3 regions of the Rhizobium sp. T1470 genome follow, and region 2 is predicted to be linked to each of the others. Evidence: riboswitches for the same ligand, from Rfam matches in the RefSeq annotation. Region 2 holds a riboswitch; each other region holds the start of a gene.
The links. A riboswitch is a leader RNA that binds a small molecule or an ion and turns the genes downstream of it on or off. The one in region 2 is predicted to bind cobalamin.

Region 1 (3,668 bases), 140 kb from region 2:
ACGTCGGCGCGCATCAGCCGGCCGACCGTCAGGTTGCGAATCCAGCCGACATCGTGGGCGCTGCGAATGCTCTCGCCGCGCAGATGGAAGCGCCATGTTGCGAAGGAGTAGCCGAAGGTGCTGCGCACGACGAGTGAGGAGGTGATGACGGCCGCAAGGACAAGTGCCGTGATCGGAAAGTCGCCCGTGATCTCCAGCGCCAGGAACGTCATCGTCAGGGGCCCGCCAATAACGGCGACTGCGAGCGAACTCATGCCGACGACCGCGTAGATAACGGGTGTCAGCGTCGCGTGGGCGAAATAGGGCGCGGAATAGGCAAATAGCTTGCCGAGCAGCGCCCCCATGAACAGCGACGCGAAGAAGAGGCCGCCTCTGAAACCCGAGCCGATCGAGATCGCGGAGGCCAAGGCCTTGAGGAGAAGCAGCCCAAGGAGGACCGGAATCGCGAGATCGCGCCCGAGATTGAGGTGCAGCGCTCCGTGTCCCGCTGACAGGATCTGCGGCGTGATAAGGGCGAGGAGACCGACGACGATGCCGCCAAGGGCAGGGCGCAGCGGTGTTGCGATGGAACTCCTGCGCGCCAGTTCCTCGATCGAGGCGACGCCCTGCATGATGAGAATACCGACGCCGGCGCAGACGGCACCGAGCAGCAGCGCCGGGACATAGTCGGCCGGCATGACGGAGCCGAATTCGCCGACATCGATGAGGAAATCACTGCCGGCCAGCAGCCGCGCAATCTGGGTCGCCACCAGCGCGGACACGACGACTGGTGTCAGCGAGACGATGGTGTATGTGCCGATGATGAGCTCGAAGGCATAGAACGCGCCGGTCAGTGGCGCATTAAAGGCCGCCGCAATCGCACCGGCCGCGCCGCATCCGACGAGAACGCGCAGGTCCGATCGGCGAAGCTGCAACTTCAGGCCAAGCTTCGAGGCCAGACCGGCTGCCAACTGCGTGTAGCCGGCTTCCAAACCAACGGAGGCACCGAAGCCGTTCGAAATGAGGTTCTGAACGGCAACGAGGATGCTGTCGGTCAGCGACAGGCGTCCGCCATGTAATGCGTTCGCCTCGATCGGGTCGACCATCGGCTTCTTACGGGTCTTGGCGAGGATGAACAGCAGAAGACCGAGCAGGATGCCGCCGCAAACCGGTGCCGTCAGCAGCAGGAACTTGTCGTCGATCTGGGAGGAGCTCAGCCTCTCGACGTCGCTGATTCCGAAGATCAGCCTGTGCATTGCGCGGGAAACGAGGCTCATGCCCGTCACCGCCAGGCCGGAGATCACCCCGACGATCGCGCCGGCGATGACCATCCCCATTTCGCTGCGCCGTAACAGAGCGCGCATCCGCCCGATATCGAGAAGCGTATGAAACGGACCGAAACGGCGGATATTGATTTTTAGGAGCATGACAGGAAAACTAGGCAGGTGTAGGCGCGATCAAGTGCAGAAAGGGACGGGCAAATCAGTGGCGCAACCCGCTTGCGATGCAATTGCGGCAAAAGACCGGCGCCGGCAACAATTATTTGTGACGTAAGCCACTGATAAAAGACGATAAATTTGGTAGAGAAGGTCGTCTTGGTCGCGGTTTCAGGCATGCAATGTCATATTGCGAGACGACGGCTTACGATTGACTTCGCCAGGGGCCTTGCCTAACGATGACTCCATAACGGATGGTTCCGGACCGGTTGAATCGGTGCGGATGAAAAGGGAATGTGAAGCGGTGGACCCAATCCGGGCGCCGTCATCATAGCCGACCCCGCGACTGTAGAGCGGTCAGGGTTTTCCGTCCGGCGTTGGTTCCTCGTGGTTGACAGTCTGCAATAGTGCAGGCGGGCGGCGCGGAAGCGGCGACGGAAAAGTCACTGGCAGTGCGTCATGATCAACCGGGGCTGGACGCCTCTCAAGTCTACGAATCGTCCGCCTTTTCATGAAATGCAGCCGGGAAGACGAGGAAAATCCGCTGGCACGATCAGGGGCGACCGGTTTCCGGTCTGCCCCGATCGCGGCCAAAACCCGCGAGCCAGGAGACCTGCCAATCGTGCCGGGCAAAAAGCCCATCCCTGGGCGATGCCCGCTGCCAGCACGGAGGTTGTCATGGCTGAAAGTAAGATTTTAAGGCTGCGTGCAGCCGTTCCGGTTCCGTGCGGAAGGCGTCCGCAGATGGGACAGTATTTTCCATGAGCCTGATATCATCTGGCACGACCTTCGTTCTCGGCGGTGCGCGCTCGGGAAAATCGCGCTTTGCCGAGCAACTGGTCGTTTCGGGCGGCCTGGAGCGCCACTATGTGGCGACCGGCCGGGCTTGGGATGAGGAAATGCGCTCCCGGATCGACACGCACAAAGCCGACCGCGGCGATCTCTGGCACACCCATGAAGAGCCGCTCGATCTTGTCGGATGCCTGCGGGCAATCGATGGCGAAGGACGGGCGATCCTGGTGGATTGCCTGACGCTTTGGGTCACCAATCTGATGATGGAAGAGCGCGACATGGTGGCGGAGTTCGCCTCGCTTGCCGCCTACGTGCCTGCGGCACGCGCGCGCCTCGTCATCGTTTCCAACGAGGTCGGTCTCGGCATCGTTCCGGAAAACCGCATGGCGCGGGAGTTCCGGGATCATGCCGGCCGCCTGCATCAAATGATCGCGGCGGAAGCTGCGGACGTGTATTTTATCGCGGCAGGTCTGCCGCTGAAGATGAAGGGTTGAATTTCATGAACCAGCAGAAAATCCCGGCGACCGTGATCACCGGCTTTCTCGGCGCCGGCAAGACGACGATGATCCGCAATCTGCTTTCCAACACGAACGGCAAGAAAATCGCGCTGATTATCAACGAATTCGGCGATCTCGGCGTCGACGGCGAGGTGCTCAAGGGCTGCGGCGCCGAGAATTGCACCGAAGATGACATCATCGAGCTCACCAATGGCTGCATCTGCTGCACGGTTGCCGACGACTTCATTCCGACGATGACCAAGCTTCTGGAGCGCGAACAGCGCCCCGACCACATCGTCATCGAAACCTCCGGTCTCGCGCTGCCGCAGCCGCTCGTGGCGGCCTTCAATTGGCCTGACATTCGCACGCAGGTCACCGTCGACGGCGTTATCACCGTTGTCGATAGCGCTGCCGTGGCGGCCGGCCGTTTTGCCGACGATCACGGTGCCGTGGAAGCCCGTCGCGTGGAGGATGAATCGCTCGATCATGAAAGCCCGATCGAAGAACTTTTCGAAGATCAGCTCACCTGCGCCGATCTGATCGTGCTCAACAAGATCGATCTTCTTGACACGGCAGGCCTCGGTCGCGTGCGCGATGAGGTCGCGTCCCGTATCGCCCGCAAGCCCGTGATGATCGAGGCGCGCAACGGCGAGGTTCCGGCAAGCGTGTTGCTCGGGCTCGGGGTCGGTACCGAGGATGACGTGGCCAACCGCAAATCCCACCATGAGCTCGAGCACGAGGATGGTGTACCGCATGACCACGACGAGTTCGATAGCTTCGTCGTGGAACTCGGCCCTGTTGCCGATCCTGCCACGTTCGTGGATGCGCTGAAGGGCGTCATTGGCGAACATGACGTGCTGCGGCTGAAGGGCTTCGTCGATGTCCCCGGCAAGCCGATGCGCCTGCAGCTGCAGGCGGTCGGAAGCCGTGTGGACCATTATTTCGATCGCGCCTGGGCGCCCGG
Region 2 (3,668 bases):
GTTACATTCAATCCGAGCGCCGAAGAGATTGCCGAGTCCGCAATACTCGCCGCAGAGGAAATCAAGCGCTTCGGCATCACGCCGCGTGCTGCCCTCGTATCCCACTCGAACTTCGGTTCGCGTGAATCCGAGAGCGCGACGAAGATGCGCGCTGCGCTTCAGCTGGTGCGCGAGGCTGCGCCGGAACTGGAAGTCGACGGGGAAATGCACGGCGAAAGCGCAATCTCCGACGCGCTGCGCAAGCGCGTCATGCCCGATACGACACTGCATGACGAAGCCAACCTGCTGGTCTTCCCGAACCTCGATGCGGCCAACATCACATTGGGCGTTGTAAAGTCGATGATCGATGGACTGCATGTCGGGCCGATCCTGCTTGGCGCGGCACTGCCGGCGCACATCCTGGCGCCTTCCGTGACCTCCCGCGGCGTGGTCAACATGGCCGCCCTCGCCGTCGTCGAGGCTTCACAGCCAGCATGATTTGCGGCAGATTGAAAAAAATGCGTTAAGGTTCCGACCGCAGCTTGTTGCGACAAGCGGGCTAGCAATGAAGGCGCGGCAGGACGCCGCGCCTGATGACCCTGGTATTTGCTCACCGATGGGACGATGCCTTGAAGCGCTGGATTTTGTCACTCACAGCCGCCCTTGCTCTGACCGGGCCGACCCATGCCCAGATGCCGGCGATCTGTGGCGACCTGCGCGGCCGCCTCGCCGACCTGCCGCAGATCATCGGCAGCACGCCCGAAGTGCGCAAATACGCCAGCGCCATAGCCGAACAAAACCTTGAACTTCGCAAACTCCGGAGCGATCTGCGCCAAAACGGCTGCACGAGCGGCAGCATGGTCGTGATCGGCGATGATGACGGCTACTGTGGCGAACTCGAGCGCGCCGAAGCCAAGATGGTCGACAACATCCGTTATCTGCAGCAGCGTCGCGACGAACTGCGCGGCCAGAGTGAGGATGTCCGCATGAGGAACGAGCTTCTTGCAGCGCTCGACGACAACGACTGCAACGAGGCGCAGTGGCCCGCTGACACCGGCCAAGGATATGCGCCGCCACCCAGCATCGAAGATCAGGCGTTGCGGAACGACACATTCATTCCCTTGGGTGGCGATCCAAGCCAGCGCCGTTATGGTCTCCCGGGCCTGTCGCCGCTCTCTCATCTGAACACCGTATGCGTGCGAAGCTGTGACGGCGGCTTCTTTCCGTTGAGCTCGAACGCAACATCCCAAGACTTTGCCCGCGATGCCGACACCTGCTCGAAGATGTGTCCCGGCATCGAAACCGAGCTCTTCTATCATGACGTCTCCAGCACCGAGACATCGCAGATGATCTCCGCGACGACAGGCGCTCCTTACACCGCCATGCCGAATGCTTTCGCTTACAAGAACCGCAAGCCCGGCGAAAAATCGTCCTGCAGTTGCGATCTTAACGCTTACTACGCGCGGATGCGAAAAAACCAATCGATCAGCGAACCGCCACAACAGGGATCGATCACAACGATCGAAACCAAGAAGCCTGAGATGGAGAGCCATGCCGTCGCACCGGCCGCGCCTCAGCCTCAGGTGCCGGACAGGCCCTATGATCCGGCAGGAAGCAAGGTGCGCCAGATCGGCCCGCAGTTCCTTGCCGGCGACCAAGGTACGATCGACCTCAAGAACCCGGCAAAGCCAGGCCCCCAGCCGCAGCAACAGTAGGCCGCATCATTCCGCTGAATTGCCCCAAAGATCCATGAAGACAAGCTCCTCGAGCGGCAGGCGCTGGCGCCATCCTTTGACCGCCAGCTCCGGCTGTTGATAGAGTTGATCGACGTAGCCGACACAGAGCCAGGCAACGATCTCGACCCGCTCTGGAACGCCGAGAATCCTTTTGATATCGGACTCGTGAAAGATGCTCACCCAGCCGACCCCCACGCCTTCGGCGCGGGCTGCGAGCCACAGATTTTGCACGGCGCAGACCGTGGAGTAGGAATCCATTCGTGGGTTGTGCGTTCGGCCGAGAACGACATCGCCGCAGCGATTGGGATCACAGGTGACGCAAATGCTGAGCGGTGCGGCTCGGATGCCCTCCAGCTTCAGCGACCGGTAGAGCTGCTGTCGCTCCCCCTGAAACATCTCGCCGGCCTCGCGGTTGGCGTAATCGAACGCCTGCCAGACCGCCTCCTTCACCTGCTGATCGCGCACCAGAATGAAATTCCAAGGCTGCATGAACCCGACGGACGGCGCGTGATGCGCAGCCGACAAAAGCCTGATGATGACGTCATCCGGTATGGGGTCCGGGAGAAATTCCGAACGTACGTCACGACGCGTCGATATCGCCCTGTATACGGCGTCACGTTCCTCGGCCGAAAAGGCTGCGGCTCCCGACAGGGAGCCTGAATTGTCTGGTCGCATCGTCAATCCCCAACAACACAACCGCCCCGCCGTCCACGCGGGTCAGTCTATGATGTCGGGCCGGTCTTCTGACTTGGCGTCATCCGGCTGCCGCGCCTTCCCGATACTGGACCAGTGGCTTGTTGCGGCAGTCGTCAGCCTTACAGCGTTGGGCACGTTTCGGTCTTTCACCGAATTCCCGATTCTCCCGCCTGAGACGGGCACCCGACGGAGGGTCTATGCCGCGAAAAATCTGTCGATGCAATCCTTCATGCTGAGATCGGGTAGTACCGCACATAGGCGAACTCATCGCCTGACGGCGACCAATTCGGCACGTTGATCGTTCCCTGCCCACCAAAGAGTTTGAAGAGCGTCGTCAGGTTGCCGCCATCCATATCCATCAGCCGCAGACAAACATCGAGATCGCGAGGGTGGTCGAAGACGTCGGGGTCGTAGGAGAGGATCAGGACCTTATCGTTGTTGGGCGACGGATGAGCAAACCAATTGCCGTAGTTGTCGCTGGTGATCTGTTCGAGGCCGGTCCCATCCGGATGAATGCGCCAGATCTGCATGAGGCCCGTGCGGCTGGAATTGAAGTAGATCCACTGGCCGTCGGCCGAATAATCTGGCCCGTCGTTGCGCCCCTCGCCGCGTGTCAACCGCTTCTCGTCGCCGCCGTCTACCGAAATCGTGTAGATGTCGAATAGGTCGTCGCGGATGCCGCAATAGGCGAGATCCTTCCCGTCGGGCGACCAGCCGTGCCAATAGGACGGCTGATTTTGCGTCACCAGACGCGGCGCGCCGCCTTCTGCCGGAAGTACATAGATCGTCGATTTCCCGAACTCGGTCTTGTCGGAAATGACGATCTGACGGCCGTCAGGCGAGATGCCGTGATCGTTGTTGCAGGCCGTGGCAAATCCGGTATCGACTTTCTCGACCTTGCCCGAACCGTCAAGCACCAGGCGGTAGAGAAGCCCGTCACCGTTCAGCAGAAGATAGCCTCCATCCGGCGAAAAGTTTGGCGCTTCCACCAGTTGCGTGGTTTGCCAGACAACGCGCGCCTGGCCTGTTTTGATGTTGTAGATCTCGATGGAACTTCTCAATCTGAATCCTCCTGACATCGAACTCGTCAGACCTACGACGGCTCGCCGCTCGGCACAAGCAAGTGAACCGAAGCGGGCATCCGCGGACGGCGCCGGCGGCGCTTTATCCACCGATCACAAATGTGGGAAACATAACGGTTCATCTAGCGTTCATGACGAAGATGTGACAGTTCGATGAAGCTTTTATGACGTTGGA
Region 3 (3,668 bases), 1.5 Mb from region 2:
CACTCGACAACTTCGCCGGCAAGACCGTGCTCTTCAATCTCTGGGCGACGTGGTGCGTGCCCTGCCGCGAGGAAATGCCGGCCCTGAACGCGCTGGAGAAGGAGTTGGGCAGCGACAGGTTCCAGGTCGTTCCCGTCAACATCGATACCGGCGACGATGAAAAACCGAAGGCTTTCCTGAGCGAGATCGGCGTTGATGCGCTCAAGCTCTATCGCGACAACACGATCGAGGTGTTCAACAGCCTGAAGAAGCAGGGCCTGGCGTTCGGCCTGCCCGTCACGCTGCTGATCGACGACAAGGGCTGCTTGATCTCTGCCATGAACGGGCCGGCGGCCTGGGATAGCGAAGATGCCAAGGCGCTGATCAAGGGTGCCGTGGGGTCGTGAGCGTCGACAACTTAGAATACTCCCTCGAAAGACGCCACACGACCACCGATATTGAAGGCCCATTGCGGACCTTGCCGTGCGTCGCTAGATTGTGAACGAGACGAAGTCGCGTGCTTGGCGCATAAGTCGAACCCCGACTGAAGGAGACGGCGTCTCCCAAGCTTTTCAAGCTTTAGCTCGCTTCGCTCAGGGGGCAGGCGAGCCCTATCGAACGCAAGTCAGTTTACTGGTGCGACAGAGTAGGAGGCGTAGATGGCAATTTCGCGCAAGCAGGCAGAGCGTTTGCTAACGGCGGACGAATGGCAACTCGTTCAAAAAACCCACCATCCGGCGATGCAGGGCCTGCCGGATGCTGATCTCTCGGACCTCGCCAAGCGAATACGTGAAAGGCGCGATCGTGCGCAAAGCGAGGCGAATAGACAGCGCAGGGAAATGAGAGGCAAGGCGCAACCCAAAGGGGCGGCGCCAGCGCGCAAGGATACGGGCACGAGAGCCAAACTCGAAGTTCTGGCAATGGGCGTGCGTAGTGTAAATGCCGAACAGGCTCGTCGGCGTAGAATGCTCGCTAAAGTTCAGATGGTCGAGAACATGCGAGCCGTGTTGGCGCGAAAGAAAGAAGCGAAAAGCGAGAAAGACGCGTCATTTAACGCACGCCAGGCTCATGCAGGCATGCACTCGATCGAACGTTCAAAGCGCAAAAATCTCATCCGTCCTATGGAGCGAGGTAGATTGCGGAAGGCTGGCGCTGTTTCACAGGCAAAGCGCGACGCCCGTGGCGTATAGGCGTTGATGGTTTTTGCCAGGTCACTTCATCAGCTTATCGATCTGGTGTGAGCGGCCAACCTCAAATAGCAGGAATGGAACCCGACATCTCGTGGATCCGCGATATCAATTGGCGTCTCGGGACCGGCGGTTCGCCGCGATAGTCGTAGAAGCCACGGCCGGACTTGCGGCCGAGCCAGCCGGCCTCGACATATTTCACCAGCAGCCGGCAGGGGCGGTCCTTGGCCTGTCCGTCACGCTGCTGATCGATGACAAGGGCGATCTCCGCCATGAACGGCCCCGCGGCCTGGGACAGCGAGGACGCAGCTGATCAGGGCGCGGTCGGGTCGCAAGAGGCGTCGCGACGCGGTGCAGATCGAATACTCTGCTTCGCTCCAATTTTCTTTCGAGGTCGATCCGTCCGACACCCCCTCCGGAGTGGCATTGCGATTTCCCAGACTTTCACCGGCTGGTGTGAACATAGCCATTGACGGGAAATTAACCTCATATACTATATGTAGTGTTCGAGGTTCTTCAGATTCGCAAGGATCGGAAGCTAAGACGGGAATAAGGTGCGCGACGTCCATGACGGGCCGAGCAATGCCGGAGCTGCCCCCGCAACTGTAAGCGGCGAGTGTTCGTTCGACAAAGCCACTGAAGTCTTTGATTTCGGGAAGGCGAGAATGAGCGCTATGACCTGCAAGCCAGGAGACCTGCCTCGATCAGCAACGTCCACGGGCGGGGTGTCCGGATGGAGAGCGTTGGATTGTGCACGATGCCGCGATCTTCGCTTCCGCTAATGCCCCGCATGAGTCACTTCGGGGTGAAGTCTTATGTCCTTGAGTTTCGATTTGCATCTACGCGAGTGACGGGCATTTAGCGCGCCCGGCAATCGGCAATAGCTGTCTTCATTTTCGAGTTCCTGTCGCACGGACATCGGCGGATGTCCGAACGATCCTTTATGCCTTCCTGATACACGAGGATATATTGATGAGCATTACTGTTTACAGCAAGCCCGCCTGCGTCCAGTGCACCGCGACCACCCGCGCACTCGACCGCCAGGGCATCGATTACACCGTGATCGACGTTTCCACCGATTCTGCGGCCTACGAACTGGTGCAAGGCCTCGGCTATCGCCAGGTGCCCGTGGTCGTCGCCGGTGAGCAGCATTGGGCCGGGTTCCGCCCCGATAAGATCAGCGCGCTGGTGTGACGGAAAGGACGATGGGCGAGATCGTCTATTTTTCCAGTCGGTCGGAAAACACTCATCGCTTCGTAACAAAGCTGGGTTTGCCGGCCCAACGCATCCCGATCGGCGGCGACGCTAACCTTGCGGTTAGCAGTCCTTTCGTCCTGATCGTCCCCACCTATTGCGGCGAATGCGGCAAGGGGGCCGTGCCCAAAGAGGTGATCCGCTTCCTCAACGACGCGGAAAACCGTTCAAACATCCGCGGGGTCATCGCCGCGGGCAACAGCAACTTCGGAGCGACCTTCGGGATCGCCGGCGACATCATCTCTGCCAAGTGCCAGGTGCCGTACCTCTACAGGTTCGAGCTGCTGGGCACGGCGGCGGATGTCGACAACGTCAGACGCGGATTGGAACGATTTTGGACACGCTAACGCTCGATCGACCTCTGAAGGCATCAGAGGCCGCGCTCGACTACCACGCCCTCAATGCCATGCTGAACCTCTATGACGAGGACGGCAAAATCCAGCTCGACAAGGATCGGCTGGCGGCCAAGCAGTATTTCCTGCAGCATGTGAACCAGAACACCGTCTTCTTTCATAACCTCAGGGAAAAGCTCGATTACCTGGTGACCGAGGGTTATTACGAGCAGGACGTTCTCGACCAATATTCGTTCAACTTCGTGCGCGAACTCTTCGACCATGCCTATGCGAAAAAGTTCCGCTTCCCAACCTTCCTCGGGGCTTTCAAGTATTACACCAGCTATACGCTGAAGACCTTCGACGGAAAGCGCTATTTGGAGCGCTACGAGGACCGCATTTGCATGGTTGCCCTGACGCTGGCCTGCGGCAACGAAAACCTCGCCCGTGATATGGTCGATGAGATCATCGCCGGGCGGTTTCAGCCCGCGACGCCGACCTTCCTCAATGCCGGGAAGAAGCAACGCGGCGAACTCGTCTCCTGCTTTCTCTTGCGCGTCGAGGACAACGTGGAGTCGATCGCGCGAGGCATCAATTCGGCGCTTCAGTTGTCGAAGCGCGGCGGGGGTGTTGCACTTGCTCTGACGAACCTGCGGGAAGCAGGTGCTCCGATCAAGCAGATCGAGAATCAGTCTTCCGGCGTCATTCCTGTCATGAAGCTTTTGGAAGATTCATTCTCTTACGCCAACCAACTCGGCGCGCGCCAAGGGGCAGGGGCAGTCTACCTCCATGCGCACCATCCCGACATTATGCGCTTCCTCGACACCAAACGCGAAAATGCCGATGAGAAGGTCCGGATCAAGACGCTGTCGCTCGGTGTCGTCATTCCCGACATTACCTTCGAGCTCGCAAAGAA

Region 1: linked by a shared signal. The riboswitch ahead of cobU (bifunctional adenosylcobinamide kinase/adenosylcobinamide-phosphate guanylyltransferase) and the one ahead of bluB (5,6-dimethylbenzimidazole synthase) in region 2 are both predicted to bind cobalamin.
Region 3: linked by a shared signal. The riboswitch ahead of nrdH (glutaredoxin-like protein NrdH) and the one ahead of bluB (5,6-dimethylbenzimidazole synthase) in region 2 are both predicted to bind cobalamin.

The regions. Positions count from the first base shown of each region.
Region 1 is NZ_CP148091.1:2,655,269-2,658,936, reverse strand. It holds gene WGT02_RS13430 (chloride channel protein) at 1-1,406, opposite strand, end outside; cobalamin riboswitch at 1,654-2,051, shown strand; gene cobU (bifunctional adenosylcobinamide kinase/adenosylcobinamide-phosphate guanylyltransferase) at 2,177-2,701, shown strand; gene cobW (cobalamin biosynthesis protein CobW) at 2,707-3,668, shown strand, end outside.
Region 2 is NZ_CP148091.1:2,519,759-2,523,426, forward strand. It holds gene WGT02_RS12725 (NADP-dependent malic enzyme) at 1-477, shown strand, start outside; gene WGT02_RS12730 (DUF2865 domain-containing protein) at 609-1,694, shown strand; gene bluB (5,6-dimethylbenzimidazole synthase) at 1,701-2,390, opposite strand; cobalamin riboswitch at 2,431-2,613, opposite strand; gene WGT02_RS12740 (TolB family protein) at 2,639-3,472, opposite strand.
Region 3 is NZ_CP148091.1:4,023,369-4,027,036, reverse strand. It holds gene WGT02_RS20185 (TlpA disulfide reductase family protein) at 1-386, shown strand, start outside; gene WGT02_RS20180 (hypothetical protein) at 639-1,169, shown strand; partial or broken gene WGT02_RS20175 (3-hydroxyacyl-CoA dehydrogenase family protein) at 1,231-1,395, opposite strand; partial or broken gene WGT02_RS20170 (TlpA family protein disulfide reductase) at 1,381-1,498, shown strand; cobalamin riboswitch at 1,659-1,884, shown strand; gene nrdH (glutaredoxin-like protein NrdH) at 2,139-2,360, shown strand; gene nrdI (class Ib ribonucleoside-diphosphate reductase assembly flavoprotein NrdI) at 2,372-2,767, shown strand; partial or broken gene nrdE (class 1b ribonucleoside-diphosphate reductase subunit alpha) at 2,827-3,668, shown strand, end outside.